One region of the Chryseomicrobium aureum genome, then DNA from elsewhere that is predicted to be linked to it. Evidence: riboswitches for the same ligand, from Rfam matches in the RefSeq annotation. Region 1 holds a riboswitch; the other holds the start of a gene.

Region 1 (7,571 bases):
CGAATGCAAGCAATGCGCGGATACCCACTACTGTCAATGCTACGAAAATACCTAGAGTTGCGTATGTAGCCAAACGTTGTGAAGCAGCGGATTGTGTAATCCCCCAACTTACTAGGAATGACCAAATACCATTCGCAAAGTGGAAAGTTGCTGCCACAACACCAGCAACGTAGAAACCAAACATCCAAGGATTCGCTAGAATATCAGCCATCATGTTGAAGTCAGCTGTATCTGCTCCGATTGCAACCTGCCAGCGTGTTTCGTATACGTGCCATGCAATGAATACTACTAAGAAAATCCCTGTGATACGTTGTGCCACGAACAGCCAGTTACGGAATGTGCTAAAGCGTTTCGTGTTATTTTTTGCAGTGAAAGCAATGTAGATTCCGTAAAATGCGTGGAACATTAAAGGTAAGAAAATTACAAAGATTTCAAGTGCATAACGGAATGGTAAGCTTTCCATAAAGTGTGCTGCATCGTTAAATGCTTGTTCTCCGCGTGTTGCAAAGTGGTTGACAATTAAATGCTGTGTTAAGAACAGCCCAACCGGGATAATTCCTAATAAGGAATGCAGACGACGCCAAAGAAATTCGTTGTTTTTCGCCAAGATGGTTACCCCCCTCAAATTTTGCGATTGAGTTGCCACGGCGATGTGACAATTCAATGAATGTTACGACGAGCGAAATATCGTCGTTCGTAACGGCCTTGTAGTTTAACATAACTATTGTACTCCCCTAGTATAGGCAGGTCAAGGCACTTTGGGATTGAGAATCCTTCTCAAAGTCTAGATGTCTCTAAGGGTTGCAATGCATTGTGTCTTTTTTCACATACGCAAATTTTAGTACTACATGCTATACTGATATCGTTGATTTCGGAAAGTGAGTGGACTGTATGGAAAAGACACAAGAAAAAATGATTCCTCAGTTTGGGTACGAATTGATTCGTGACCACCTGATTGCCAACCTATTAGGAAAACATGAACAGGAAGTTTTATATTGGGCCGGTAAAGATTTGGCTCGAAAATTCCGATGTCAGTCGGTTGATGAGATTTGTGCGTTCTTTCAACAAGCCGGCTGGGGCGAGTTGCGAGTACATAAACAAGCAAAGCGTGAAAGCATCTTCCACCTACAGGACACGATTCGTTCATCGTCGCGGGCCGATCGCTGCTTCAAGCTTGAGGCAGGATTTTTAGCAGAGCAACTTGAACAGTTAGAGAGTCGGATGACGGAGTGTCTGGAAGATGTCTCATCTACACTTGTTGTTTTTACAACAAAATCAGAATAGCAGTTGTCTTTAGTTTACATCTGGTGTGAGAGCGCTCCCATTTATCTGCTCACATTTGTGAACAAATTGCGTGTTTTGTTCACACTATTGTAACTATTTTGTAGAATGCTGATGTCGAAATCAGCATTCTTTTTTATGGTCATTTTTTTCACAGGGTAGATTTCTCTCAGAATTGTTTATGCCCTCAATTTCGTTGTTTGTGCCGCGATCGAGCGGTTCTGTGCCCTCAAATGGCTGGTTTGTGCCCTCAGTCATATTATGGAAACTAATTCGCAGTCTTCTAGTACAAAAAAACAACCCCTTCCCCGCAACGAGAGTGCGAGAAGGAGCTGTTCTTTATCTACTCAAACGAAAGTTTACACTTGTACCTCGAGCTCCGACAAGCGGAACTCGTCGTGAAGCGCATTCGCCGACTGAATCATCTGTTGTTGCGGAACGACTACAGATACTTTGATTTCTGATGTACTGACCATTTTAACTGGAACCGATTCTTGGCGTAAGCGATCAAACATTTGTGCTGCTACTCCTGGATTGGAAACCATTCCTGATCCTACAATCGATACTTTTGCAAGGCCGACTTCGAAATCTGCCACTTGGAACCCTAGCTCTTGTTTTTTCTCTTCTAATACTTGAATCGCTTCGGACAATGCTTCTTTTTTAATCGTGAACGAAACCGTTGGCGATGTGCCATCGACTATAGATTGCACAATGATATCGACATCGATATTGTGTTTTGCTAGTGTCGTAAAGATCATAGCGAGTGACCCATTAAATGCTTTTTCATATCCTATTGTTAACCGAACGACATCGGATTCAAATGCCACACCTCGTACAATCAGATTCGACTCCATCGATGTAACCTCCTCAATAACTGTCCCCTCCTGATCTGTCAAACTCGAGCGGACAGTCAGTGGAATTTTGTAGTTTTTCGCATACTCAACAGCGCGTGGATGTAAGACACCTGCGCCTAAGTTCGCAAGCTCTAACATCTCATCGTACTCAATTGATTGTAATTTACGTGCACCTTCAACAAAGCGTGGGTCGGATGTATAGACTCCATCCACGTCTGTATAAATATCACAGCGTATGGCTCCAACAGCTGCAGCAATTGCGACGGCCGTTGTATCTGAACCTCCGCGGCCAAGTGTAGTAATTTCCCCGTCTTCTGTAATACCTTGGAAACCAGCAGCGACGACTATATTTCCAGCATCTAGCTTCGCACGAATTTTGTCACCTTTCAGTGAAACGATTCGTGCATTGCGATGCACTTTTTCAGTTTGTAACTCTGCCTGCCATCCTGTCATAGAAACGGCTGGGTAGCCTTGTGTCTCAAGTGCCATTGCAAGCAATGACATCGAGACCTGTTCGCCAGTCGATAAGAGCATATCCATCTCTCGTTTTGATGGCGACGATGTGATTTCTTCTGCAAGTGTAACCAAGTGATCGGTTGTTTTGCCCATTGCAGATACAACGACTACGACTTGATTCCCTTGTTCTGATTCCATGATGACGCGACGTGCTGCATTTCGGATACGCTCTACTGAGCCAACCGATGTTCCTCCAAATTTCATGACGACAATTGCCATTTTCCTAATCTCCTCCGGTAGCGGATGGGACAAAAAAATGCTTTCCACGAATGGAAAGCATTTTGTCTAACACGGTCAAAGTATATGTCCATGCAAGATAGCCCTCCAGAATGTGTATTCTGACAATCTTGGGTTTGTTCAACACAAGACCAACGAAGCGCTGGATCAGCAGCTCTTCATTTCGGCGATTGCCCCTTTCCCATTTTGTCGTCGGATCTGTCATCCTCAAAAATGGTACTGTTGACGCTCGCACCTCTATCTTCACGTAAAGTGAATATGAAATTAGGAATACTTTAGCACACTATTCCGGCGAAGGCAATGTTTCTTCTGTTAATTTTTTTTGAACCGCAACAGCAAGCGCCTCCGGAAGACCTGCTTGTATAAACTCTTCCACAGTACCTGCTTTCATGTTTTTCACCGAACCAAAGTGCTTCATAAGTTGTTGACGGCGCTTTGGTCCCACGCCAGGAATCGTATCCAAAATCGATTGGATACTATTTTTTTGACGTTGTTGGCGATGGAATGTAATCGCAAACCGGTGCACTTCATCTTGAATGCGTTGCAGCAAATAAAACTCTTGCGACGTCCGCTTCATGGCAACAGGAAGCGGAGGCTCTCCGTAAAGAAGTTCTGCCGTTTGGTGTTTCAAATCTTTTGCCAGACCTGCAATAGGAATATCAAGGCCGAGTTCATCTTCTAATACTTCACGCGCAGACGACATCTGCCCTTTTCCCCCATCAATCAAAATTAAATCCGGAAGAGGCAAACGTTCCCGAAGCACACGTGTATAACGACGACGAATCACTTCACGCATCGCTCCGTAGTCATCATGTTTTTCAGCCGTCTTTGTTTTGTACTTTCGGTATTCTTTTCTTAAAGGTTTTCCGTCTTCAAATACGACCATCGCAGAAACTGGATCTGTCCCGTAAATATGGGAGTTATCAAATGCTTCAATGCGACGCGGAGCAGGAATGCCCATATGAAGCCCAAGTTGCTCTATTGCCCCAATAGTTCGCTCTTCTTGACGCTCGACTAAATGGAACTTTTCGTTCAAGGCCACTTCTGCATTATTGATGGCCAAATTCACAAGTTCTAGTTTTTTCCCTCGTTGCGGTACGGCTACTTTTACATCTAATAACTGGTGAATGATTTCCGCATCGACAGTTCCAGGGACAAGAAGTTCTTTCGGTTTGATGTGGGACGGCTGCTCATAAAAACGACCGATAAATGTTAAAAACTCTTCTTCCGGCTCTCCGTATATCGGAAACATCGACGCATCCCGCTCAATCAACTTCCCTTGGCGAATAAAGAAGACTTGTACACACATCCACCCTTTGTCGACAGCGTAACCAAAGACGTCCCGATTGGTGAAATCATTCATCTGCATCTTTTGTTTTTCCATAACGGTATCGATGTGCGCGATTTGATCTCGGTATTCTTTTGCACGCTCGTATTCCATAGATTCTGCGGCTGTCATCATCTTCTGTTCAAGCTCTGTGCGCACTTTAATATGGCCCCCATTTAAGAACTTGGAAACTTCATCAATCATGTACTGGAATTCCGATCGTGGGATTTCTTTCACACACGGCCCTAAGCATTGACCAATATGATAATAGAGGCATAAGCGGTCGGGCATCTTCACACATTTTCGGAATGGATAAATACGGTCCAAGAGCTTCCGCGTCTCATTCGCTGCATAGACGTTCGGATACGGCCCAAAATATTTCCCGTTATCTTTTCGTACTGTGCGCGTTGTAATAATGCGTGGGTAGGCGTCCCCTGTAATTTTTATATATGGATACGTCTTGTCGTCTTTAAGCATGACATTGTATTTAGGGTCATGCTTTTTGATTAGATGAAGCTCTAGAATGAGTGCTTCTAAGTCGGACGACGTGACGATGTATTCAAAGTCTTGGATGTCCTGCACGAGTCGCTGAGTCTTCCCATTATGTGTTCCCGTGAAATACGAGCGGACTCGGTTTTTTAACACTTTTGCCTTCCCGACATAAATGATGGTTCCGTTGCCATCTTTCATCAAATAGCACCCAGGTTGTTCGGGAAGGATCTCTGATTTTTGCCGAACGAGTTCGTTCATATGTGCACCTACTTTCTGCACGCGTTCCGTACAAGTGTTCGAGTGGTCCTTTGAAAAAACCGGAATCCCCTAAGGACTCCGGCTCTATGACTTACGCGTGTTTGTTTACTAAGTTTGCAAGGTTTTCTTTTGGTTGGTAACCAACCACTTTATCGACTGGTTGACCGTCTTTGAAAAGGATCAATGTTGGAATCGACATAACCCCGAACTGGCTAGCAGTTGCTTGGTTCTCATCTACATCTAACTTTGTAATTTTTACTTTGTCAGATAGTTCGCCGTCAAGCTCTTCAAGAACTGGAGCGATCATTTTACATGGTCCACACCATGGTGCCCAAAAGTCTACTAGTACTAAACCTTCTTGTGTATCTTGTGCAAATGTTGCATCTGTTGTGTGTGTAACTGCCACGATAATTCCTCCTTCATTTGTATCTATATGCGATTATATCAAATGATACCCGAACCACCTAATAATAAAACTCGACTTCCGTGAAGGAAGCCGAGTGGTTGGTTTACTTCGATAAAACTGCGCGGAACTCTTCTGTTAGAAGTGGAATGACTTCGAAAAGATCCCCTACAATTCCGTAATCTGCAACTTTGAAAATGCTTGCTTCTGGGTCTTTGTTGATTGCAACAATGACTTTAGAGTTCGACATACCCGCTAAATGCTGGATTGCTCCAGAGATACCTGCTGCGATGTATAAGTCAGGTGTAACAACTTTACCAGTTTGACCGATTTGTAATGAGTAATCCACATAATCCGCGTCACATGCTCCGCGTGATGCACCAACTGCTCCACCTAATAGGTCAGCAAGTTCTTTTAATGGCGCAAAACCTTCTGCACTCTTCACACCACGACCACCCGCTACAACAACTTTCGCTTCCGAAAGATCGACGCCGTCTGTTGATTTGCGCACAACTTCTTTAATGATTGTACGTAAGTTCGTGATATCTACTGATACAGATCCAACTTCAGCAGTCTTGCCTTCTTCTTTCGCAAGAGGCGCGATGTTGTTTGGACGGATTGTGATGAATTTTAACTCATCTTTTAATTTTACTTTTTCGAACGCTTTACCAGAGTAGATCGGACGAACGAATACTGCGTCGTCTCCTTCTCCTTCGATATCTGTTACATCGGATACTAGTCCGACTTGTAGTTTTGCTGCAACTTTAGGAGATAAATCTTTTCCTAGAGCTGTGTGACCAAATACGATAGCATCTGGCTTTTCTTGTTCGAAAACAGCCATCAATGCTTGACCGTATCCATCTGAAGTATATTGTTTTAAATGTGGGTGTTCTACAGTGATGACGCGGTCCGCACCATAAGCACCTAGTTCAGCTGCCAAGTCGCCGACTGAATCACCAAGTAAAACTGAGACAACTTCTCCGCCACCTGAGATTTTTTTACCTGCTGCGATTGCTTCAAATGAAACGTTACGTAAAGATCCTTCACGGGATTCTGCTAATACAAGTACTTTCGTTGACATGCTAAGTTCCTCCTTCAGTGTTGTTCAAATCAGATTTAGATTACTTTTGCTTCCGTGCGGAGTAAGCCGACAAGTTCCTTAACTTGGTCTTGTAAGTCGCCTTGTAGAACTTTTCCAGCTTCTTTCTTCGGAGGAAGATAGATTTCGATTGTTTCTGTTTTTGCTTCTACATCATCTTCGTCAATATCTAAATCGTCTAACTCGATCTCTTCAAGAGGTTTTTTCTTTGCTTTCATGATACCTGGAAGAGATGGGTAACGTGGTTCGTTCAATCCTTGTTGTGCTGTCACAAGAAGTGGAAGCTTTGTTTCAAGCTCTTCTGTGTCTCCTTCTACATCGCGTTTGATAGAAACTGTATCTCCATTAATTTCAAGGTTTGTGATGGTCGTTACATAGTTAATGCCTAATAATTCTGCAACACGAGGACCTACTTGACCTGATCCACCATCGATCGCGACGTTTCCTGCAAGAATAAGGTCTGCCTCTTTGTCTTTCAAGTATTCCGCTAGCACGTGTGCTGCACTGAATTGATCCAATTCTTCCACATCTTCTGTATTGATTAAAACTGCTTTGTCAGCACCCATTGCTAGAGCTGTACGTAGTTGCTTTTCTGCTTCTTCGTCACCCATTGTGATGACGGTTACTTCGCCGCCGTGTGCGTCACGGACTTGAATAGCTTCTTCGATTGCATACTCATCGTAAGGATTGATGATGAATTCTGCACCGTCCTCTTGGATGTGGCCACCAGAAACGACGATTTTTTCTTCTGTATCGAATGTACGTTTAACTAAAACATAAATATTCATTGAATTCCCTCCAAAAGTGAATTAATTTCCTTTAAAGTTTGGTTGACGTTTTTCTAAAAACGCTGTAATTCCTTCTTTGGCATCTTCTGACACGAAAACGGTTCCAAAAGAATGCGCTTCAGCGTCTACACCTTTATGATACGAGTCATCTTTTGTATATTGGAGCATTTCAAGTGCGTATTTCATCGCAACTGGACTCTTTTTTGCAATTTTAGCTGCCAGCGTATGTACAGTTTCCTCAAACTGTTCTTCTGGAACAGCGTGATTTGCAAGCCCATAATGCGCTGCCTCTGTACCACTAATTGGATCACTTGTT
Region 2 (7,571 bases), 190 kb from region 1:
TCAATCTTAAAGGAGGATGCAGCATGAGAACGATTGTATTAGTTGGTGCAGGACATGCGCATCTTCACATCATTCGAGCATGGTCACGTGAACCAATACCGAACTGGCGTTTAGTCGTTCTTTCAAGCTCTTCGTATCAGTATTATTCGGGGATGTTCTCTGGTTATGCAGAAGGACACTATAATGAGAAAGAGACACGCGTGCCGCTCGTTCCTTTTTGTCGAATTGCGGGTGCATTGTTTTATGAAGAAACTGTTACGAAGATAGATGCTGCGACTCAGACGCTATATTGTGCTAGCGGAAAAAGCTATCCGTATGACTTAGTATCATTTGATATAGGATCTCGCATTGACATCCCACTCAATTTTGAGGAGATCTCACCTCAAATAAAACCTGCAGATAAGATGATTGAAGCGATCGAGTCAATACGAACAACCGAGCATCCCGTTGTAATTGGCGGTGGTGCAGCAGCAGTAGAAATGGCGCTATCTATTCATGAATGGCGAAAGAACAATGGCTACAGCAATCCTGTTCAGCTCATTAGCAAAAGCGCGTTGTTATCTGAGACGAATGCTCAACACTCTGTGCGCGATGAGCTTCGAGCAGCAGGTGTACATTTGAAAGAACAAGATTCACCGTCGTCCTTTCATGAAAGTGTGATAACGACGGCGTCTGGAAACATGTATCCTTGTACCTCAATGTTTTGGCTGACAGGAGCCTCTAGTTTCTCCCTATTTGCTGAAAGTGGGCTTGTCACGGAAGAGGGCTTTTTAGTTGTCACACCGACTCTTCAGGCAGCAGAACAACCTCTAATTTTTGCTGCAGGAGACTGTGCACACTTTGGTGAAGGAATTGCAAAGAATGGCGTACATGCGGTAAAACAAGGCCCCATCCTTTGGTATAACTTGCAGGCTATCATTTTGAATCAGAAGTTACGAGCGTATGAACCCAAATCTAACCAACTCTCAATTTTATCTCTCGGCAACCGTCGAGCTCTTGCTCTGTATGGTAACAAAAGTTTTAAAGGAAAACTTGCTTGGAAGCTAAAGAATCGAATCGATCAGAATTTCATGCGAAAATATCGATTGTAGGTAGATGTGGAGCCGACTTCAAGACGTTGAGTTCCGTTGCGGGGCTGCTTTCCGAGGGCGCGTCGATATTCGGCGATTGAAATCGAGTTGCGCCTCCTAGAAATCCCTCCGGAGTCAGCCCCTCCACTTCACTCAACTTACTTTTTAAATCTATAAAAAAAGAAGCCGGAACTAGTCCGCCTTCTCTTCTTTCACTACCTCTTCAATTGCTACCACTTCTGGTTGTTTCTCCACTTGAATCTTCCCAAGCTTCTTCAGCAAAAAGTAGGCACAGCCAAAATTACAATACTCTAAAATGTAATCGTGGATTGTCCCGATTTTTGTATCAAACGTCGCTTTGGAGTTTGAGTCTTCGTAGAATCCACGAAGTCGAAGTTGACCATAACCCCAGTCACCAAAAATATAATCATATTTTTGTAGGACATCGCTGTAGCGTTCTTCTAAAACCTCTTGATTAAACCCTTCGCGAAACTCTTCTACTACTTCATATTGAAAACCTTCTAAATGAATACGTGTCACTAGTTTCACCTAATTCTGCACAGCGAGTTCTTCTTCGCCAGCTGCTTGTCGTTGTTTTGCTGCAGCATTGACTTGTTCATCCGCATGGTAACTGCTTCGAACGAGTGGGCCCGCCTCACAATGCGAGAAGCCTTTTTCCATCGCAATTTTACGCAGCTTTCCGAACTCGTGTGGTGTGTAATATTTTTGTACTTTTAAATGTTTTTTCGTTGGTTGCAAATACTGACCGATCGTCATGATATCCACATTGTTTGCACGTAGGTCGTCCATAACTTCGATAATTTCTTCCCATGTCTCTCCAAGTCCAAGCATCAGTGACGACTTCGTTGGGATGTCCGGTTGCATCTCTTTTGCACGGCGTAAAAACTCAAGTGAGCGATCGTATGTAGCACGTGCACGAACCCTTGGTGTTAAGCGACGCACGGTTTCAATGTTGTGGTTTAAAATGTCTGGTTTTGCATCCATTAATGTGCGCAGGTTTTCTTCCACCCCACCCATGTCAGAAGGTAAAACTTCAACTGTTGTGAATGGATTTTTGCGACGAATCGCACGTACCGTTTCTGCAAATACTTTTGAACCGCCATCTTTTAAATCATCACGTGCTACAGCTGTGACTACAGCATGTTTCAAGTTCATGATGACAACGCTATCTGCTACGCGTTCTGGTTCTGCGAGGTCTAGCTCATTTGGAAGTCCAGTTTTCACAGCACAGAAACGACACGCACGCGTACAAACTGCACCCAAAATCATGAATGTAGCAGTACGACGTGTTCCCCAACACTCATGAATGTTTGGACAACGCGCTTCTTCACATACAGTATTTAGATTATTTTCACGCATTAATTTTTTCAAGCCTGTATACTCTTCATTGGTATTGAGTTTAATTTTTAGCCACTCCGGCTTACGTTCGCGTTCTGTAGTTGGTTTACAAGATGTCATTGCGGTAGCCCCCATCCTTAGTCTATCCTGTTGTCAATATATCATACTTTAGAATTCCCTACAATTGACTGTCATGACAAAACCACCGGCAAATTTCGCTGGTGGTTTCATTTATTATGCCGTCTTTTCTTGTACTTTTTCTTTTGCCGTCCAGAAAATAAACAATGCAATAAGTAACACGATAACTACGCCAAGTCCAATCCAAGCTGAACCTGTAAATCCAAGTGTTAAATAGCCCACAGTGGCAATGACTGCACTAATGATGGCATACGGAAGTTGTGTTGTGACGTGATCATACAGGTTGGATCCTGCTCCTGTTGCAGACATGATCGTCGTATCTGAAATCGGTGAACAGTGATCTCCAAATACTGCTCCAGCAAGTACAGCTGATAGTACTGGTAGAAGAAGTTCTGGATTCACAGCCATTGCGATATCTGCTCCAATCGGAATCAATATTCCAAATGAGCCCCACGACGTTCCTGTTGAGAATGCCATAACTGCCGTCAACACAAATAACAATGCTGGTAAAATCCACTCTGGAATATTGTTGTTGCTTACGACTTGTGCCAAGTACTCACCTGTTTGCAATTCAGAAATCAAGTATGTGAGCGCCCAAGCAAAAATCAGAATAAGTACTGCTGGCATCATCGAGCGAATTCCGGATAGAAATGCCGTTCCGATATGCGCTGCATCCGCTTCTGGATTTTTATCAAACTGACGCAGATACAAGAACAACGCAACAGTTACACCCGCAAGTCCACCAATCAATAGAGATTTCGGTACATCAGTGTTTTCGAAAATCGTAAACAGATTCCATGAACCACCTGCTTGATTACCCGTCACGAGCATCGCACCAACTGTAGCTGCAATGAGCGTTACAATTGGTAGGACTAAGTCTGTCACTTTTCCATGATTGTGCTCAGGAAATTCTTCTTTGATTTCTCCAGCCACGTCTTTTTCTGGGTCAAACAGTTGACCTGTTTCAAGAGCACGACGCTCGTGTGCCTTCATTGCAAATAAATCAAAATCTGTTGCAGCTACGAAGAATACAACGGCAATCGCCGCTACTACGTAGTAATTCATTGGTGCCATCAATACAAATGCTTCTAGAGGTGTGTACGCAACAATTGCGTACGTTGTAAAAATACCACCAAGCAAACTGATCAAATACGCGCCCCAACTAGAGATTGGCGAGACAACACAAATCGGTGCAGATGTAGAATCAATAAAATAAGCTAGTTTTGCACGGGAGATTTTGTGTGAATCTGTGATAGGTCGAGCAATTTGACCAACCGCTAATGCATTAAAATAGTCATCGATAAAAATTAAGATTCCAATAAATGCAGTAAGCAATTTTGCGCCGCGACGTGTCTTGACGCGCTTCATAGCCCAAGCAGCAAACGCTCGGCTACCTCCTGATAATGTAACAAGTGCAGTAATAACGCCTAAGCTTAGAATAAATAATAAAATGAAGACGTTGTACGCATTGAATCCGTCATCCCAAAACGATAGTTGGAATGCCGCCCATAATGATTGCAGAGAATCTACTGGTGCAAATTCATGTAGTAAAAATGCGGCCGAGACTATCCCGACACCTAGTGATAATAATACTCGACGTGTAATGAGTACCATTGTGATTGCCAACACCGGTGGCAAAAGTGAAAAAATTGTAGCTTCCATTGACGTTTCTCCTCCTTTTAGGCGGAGTTACAGATCATAAAAGTGAAACAAAAAACCAGCCTAAATAAATCATTAGGCTGGCATACAAGGGAATTTCCCTTAACTGTCTCAACTGACTGTAGCTCTCCATTTGCCGAATGCAAATGACAGTGTTATTTTTATTCAAAATAACCCCAATGATTTATGTGTGACGACACAAATCACTTCGGCAAAGCTTCCTTTTTAACACGATCTTAGTTGTCAAACTCCCGTATTATACTCTTAAGCTCTGCGGCCTCTACCTAGATAATATTCAATTCCCTTTAAGCTTAACAAGAATAAAGACGTCTGACAACCCCTTATTTTCAGGCGAGAGGAACAAAAAATACAACGCCTCCCTCTTCCTGGATCGTTTCCATGTCATACTCAATATCATTTAAGTACGGAAGACTACTTAAATCTCCTCCTTTGTTTACTTTATGCGTTTAGAATCATTTGATGAAGCGGAATAGTGAATAAATACATCTCGAATTGTTTCAGGCATAAAATATACTTTTGGTAATTCTTTAAATCTCGGGAAGAAGTACCCGAACGTGAACATATCCACTGTAGCCAGCTTATAGTTTTTCTTAGTCTCTAATGGCTCCCCATTCACCTGGTACCCTACGCCAGTTTTCACAAAGTTCGCGAAAATCAACTTCCCAAGTTGCTTTCCTCGAAATCCTAAACCGCGTACTTCAAGCGTTGGCCACTTGTCATTTTGAGCGATCCTATAGGCTTCAATCAAATCAGCACCTGTACAAGTGACAATACATGGATTGATGGGATGCGGTAACAAATCATGCATCATCTTCGCAGATATTTCTCCTGGATAGAGGTCTGTAAGTAACAACCCCGCAGGAAAAAGCGCGCAATCCGCTTCTGTATAGGTGATGAGCGCTTCGCCTAATCGTTCACTTAATTTTGATTCCACTTCCCATGCGGTTGGAAGATGTTCATCGTTTGAAAAAACCGAGACCTCTAATAGTTTTTCTCCACGTTCTATTAGTTTGCTGTTTGTCGTATCCGATGAGCTCGGCTGCACTGGATGCAGTGTCGTGGTGATTGTAGGTGCAGTTTCAGTAAACTGGATGACAGCTACACCTATGTGCATTCCCCATTTTCCTCCTGCCGATAAATGCGTACGTCCCCAAACGTAATTATCTGAATACGTGTGATGAGTGTGTGCTCCAAATAGTAAATCGACTTCGGGAAATTGTTCTGCGATTTCTTCTTCCATTGTTCGTCCCACATGCGCAAGACATAGTACCAAATCTACTTGAGGTGCCAGCACTTGAATAATCTCTTTTACGGAATCAAGTGGAGATGTAACGTGCCATCCAAGTTGCTTGTAGTATTCGTCGTAAGCAGCAGTGACACCAAATAGACCGATTCTCTTTCCGAACGATGTGGTGTGAATCACATAAGGATGTAACCACTCTGGTCTCGTGCCGTCTGGTTCAAAAAAATTACTGAGTACGACCTCAAACTGAGCTTCTGAATACAGGGTCTCTAACTGTTCATGAGAAAGTGTAATCCCTTCATTGTTTCCGATTGTTACAAAATGATAGCCTGCTTCATTTAAAAGTTCCACATTCCCTTTTCCAGCTGTCGCTTCAGTAAAGACATGGGAACGGTCTAAATGATCACCGAGGTCCATGACTAGTAGATCGTCTCCAGCAGGCAAACTTTTCTTATAAGCCGTAATCTTCGCTACTATCGCTTCCCAATTTTCAAAATGACTATGTAAATCGTTTGTATGAATAATATGAAGTGTCCCCATCTCTTCACCTCCTACATGAGTCCGTCGTATATAGAACGTATGCCTAATAGCAATAACACAATTTGAAGTAAGATGACTAAACTATCTGAGTTTAGACGATGATTTAAGTATGCCCCTACTTTTGCTCCGATGTAGGCTGCAGGAATAACCGGAATCGTGTATAGCCAGGGTACATTGCCGAGTGATATATGTGTGATGGAATTGACGAGTGCTGATAAAAATACCATGAACATAGACGTTCCGACTGCTACATGTGGTGGGAATAAGAAGAGCAATAACATAGCCGGTACGAGCATAGAGCCTCCACCTATTCCGAATAATCCCGAACTAAATCCTATTCCGAAGGTTAAGAGAACAGCGAACCAAATCGGATATCCGTACACATAGGTACCTCTTGCATCTTCAAATGTTGTCTTCCGACCATTTTTCACAAACCATTCCACTGGTTTCACGTACTTACGTACAAGAAGTAATAGTGCGAGAAAAACCATCATGATACCAAAATACAATTGAAACGATGGAAGATCCAGCCCTCTGTTTACAAATGCACCGACAACAGTTCCAGGTGCGCTCCCTGCAAAAAAGATGAAGCCACTTTTAAAATCTACCGTCTTCTTTTTCATGTAGGCAATTGTTGAAGATAGCCCGACGAAAATCATCATAATGACGGATAAACCCACTACGGTTTGTGGCGTAATACCGTCGATCCAGCCGATAGAGCCTAAGTAGACAATAGCCGGGACTAAGATGACGCCGCCGCCAAGTCCAACGACAGACCCTACAATTCCACTAAAAAGACCAATAACTACTAATAACAGCCATTCCATTACAATTCTCCTCCGAATAAATCAAGCTGCTTAGGTGCAAGGCCCTCATAGGTGATGTCGAGCATCTGTTGCAGATGTTTTGCATTAGCTGCTGCATGTCCACCCGAGTTGTTATTGAACAATACAAAGGTTGTGTCTGCTTGTTGATTTATTTTTTTTATTTCTTCAGCAAGTTGTTCTAATTCTTTTTTTGAATAGTCATAGAGATAGCGAATTTCTCGCCAGTTCTGACGTGTAACAGGTGCCTGCCAAGCCGCAACATTTCGACCGTGAAAGCGAAGTAAGGCTTTGCTCGCGGTGACTTCTGGAACAAATGGAATACTTCCCTCTCCAGACTGCGGTTCATCACAAATACTATGGATAAAGTTGTTTTCTTTTAAAAATTCGAACGTTTTCTCTCGGAACCGTTCCTCGTACCAGGATTGATGGCGGAATTCAATCGCCACATCAAACTCTTCTAGTTCTGATCGTAATCTTCGAAGCTCTTCCACATTCTCTTTTGTACAATCAAACCAAGGTGGATATTGAGCTAAAATGGCGCCTAGCTTCCCAGCTTCTTTATAGGGGCGGACAGCGAGTCGATAGGCTTCAAATGCTTCGTCTAGAGAAGCGAAAGGACTTTCTTCTCGCAAGTGTCCCGTAAGTTGTTGGTAAGTTTTAATAATGAATTGAAAGGTATCTGGCGTTTCGGCAATCCATTTTTCATTGTTTTTT

The links. Region 1 has a riboswitch for lysine ahead of ACF3OH_RS08205 (aspartate kinase). Riboswitches for the same ligand answer to the same signal wherever they lie in the genome.
Region 2: linked by a shared signal. The riboswitch ahead of ACF3OH_RS09215 (Na+/H+ antiporter NhaC family protein) and the one ahead of ACF3OH_RS08205 (aspartate kinase) in region 1 are both predicted to bind lysine.

The regions. Positions count from the first base shown of each region.
Region 1 covers NZ_CP171117.1:1,559,131-1,566,701, forward strand. The annotation lists gene ACF3OH_RS08195 (succinate dehydrogenase cytochrome b558 subunit) at 1-607, opposite strand, end outside; gene ACF3OH_RS08200 (DUF2507 domain-containing protein) at 892-1,284, shown strand; gene ACF3OH_RS08205 (aspartate kinase) at 1,641-2,870, opposite strand; lysine riboswitch at 2,961-3,136, opposite strand; gene uvrC (excinuclease ABC subunit UvrC) at 3,172-4,965, opposite strand; gene trxA (thioredoxin) at 5,057-5,371, opposite strand; gene ACF3OH_RS08220 (electron transfer flavoprotein subunit alpha/FixB family protein) at 5,475-6,449, opposite strand; gene ACF3OH_RS08225 (electron transfer flavoprotein subunit beta/FixA family protein) at 6,485-7,255, opposite strand; gene ACF3OH_RS08230 (enoyl-CoA hydratase) at 7,277-7,571, opposite strand, start outside.
Region 2 covers NZ_CP171117.1:1,750,121-1,757,691, forward strand. The annotation lists gene ACF3OH_RS09195 (CDP-alcohol phosphatidyltransferase family protein) at 1-27, shown strand, start outside; gene ACF3OH_RS09200 (FAD-dependent oxidoreductase) at 24-1,091, shown strand; gene ACF3OH_RS09205 (YutD family protein) at 1,263-1,610, opposite strand; gene lipA (lipoyl synthase) at 1,620-2,549, opposite strand; gene ACF3OH_RS09215 (Na+/H+ antiporter NhaC family protein) at 2,664-4,229, opposite strand; lysine riboswitch at 4,341-4,517, opposite strand; gene ACF3OH_RS09220 (bifunctional metallophosphatase/5'-nucleotidase) at 4,681-6,030, opposite strand; gene ACF3OH_RS09225 (sulfite exporter TauE/SafE family protein) at 6,042-6,857, opposite strand; gene ACF3OH_RS09230 (DUF72 domain-containing protein) at 6,857-7,571, opposite strand, start outside.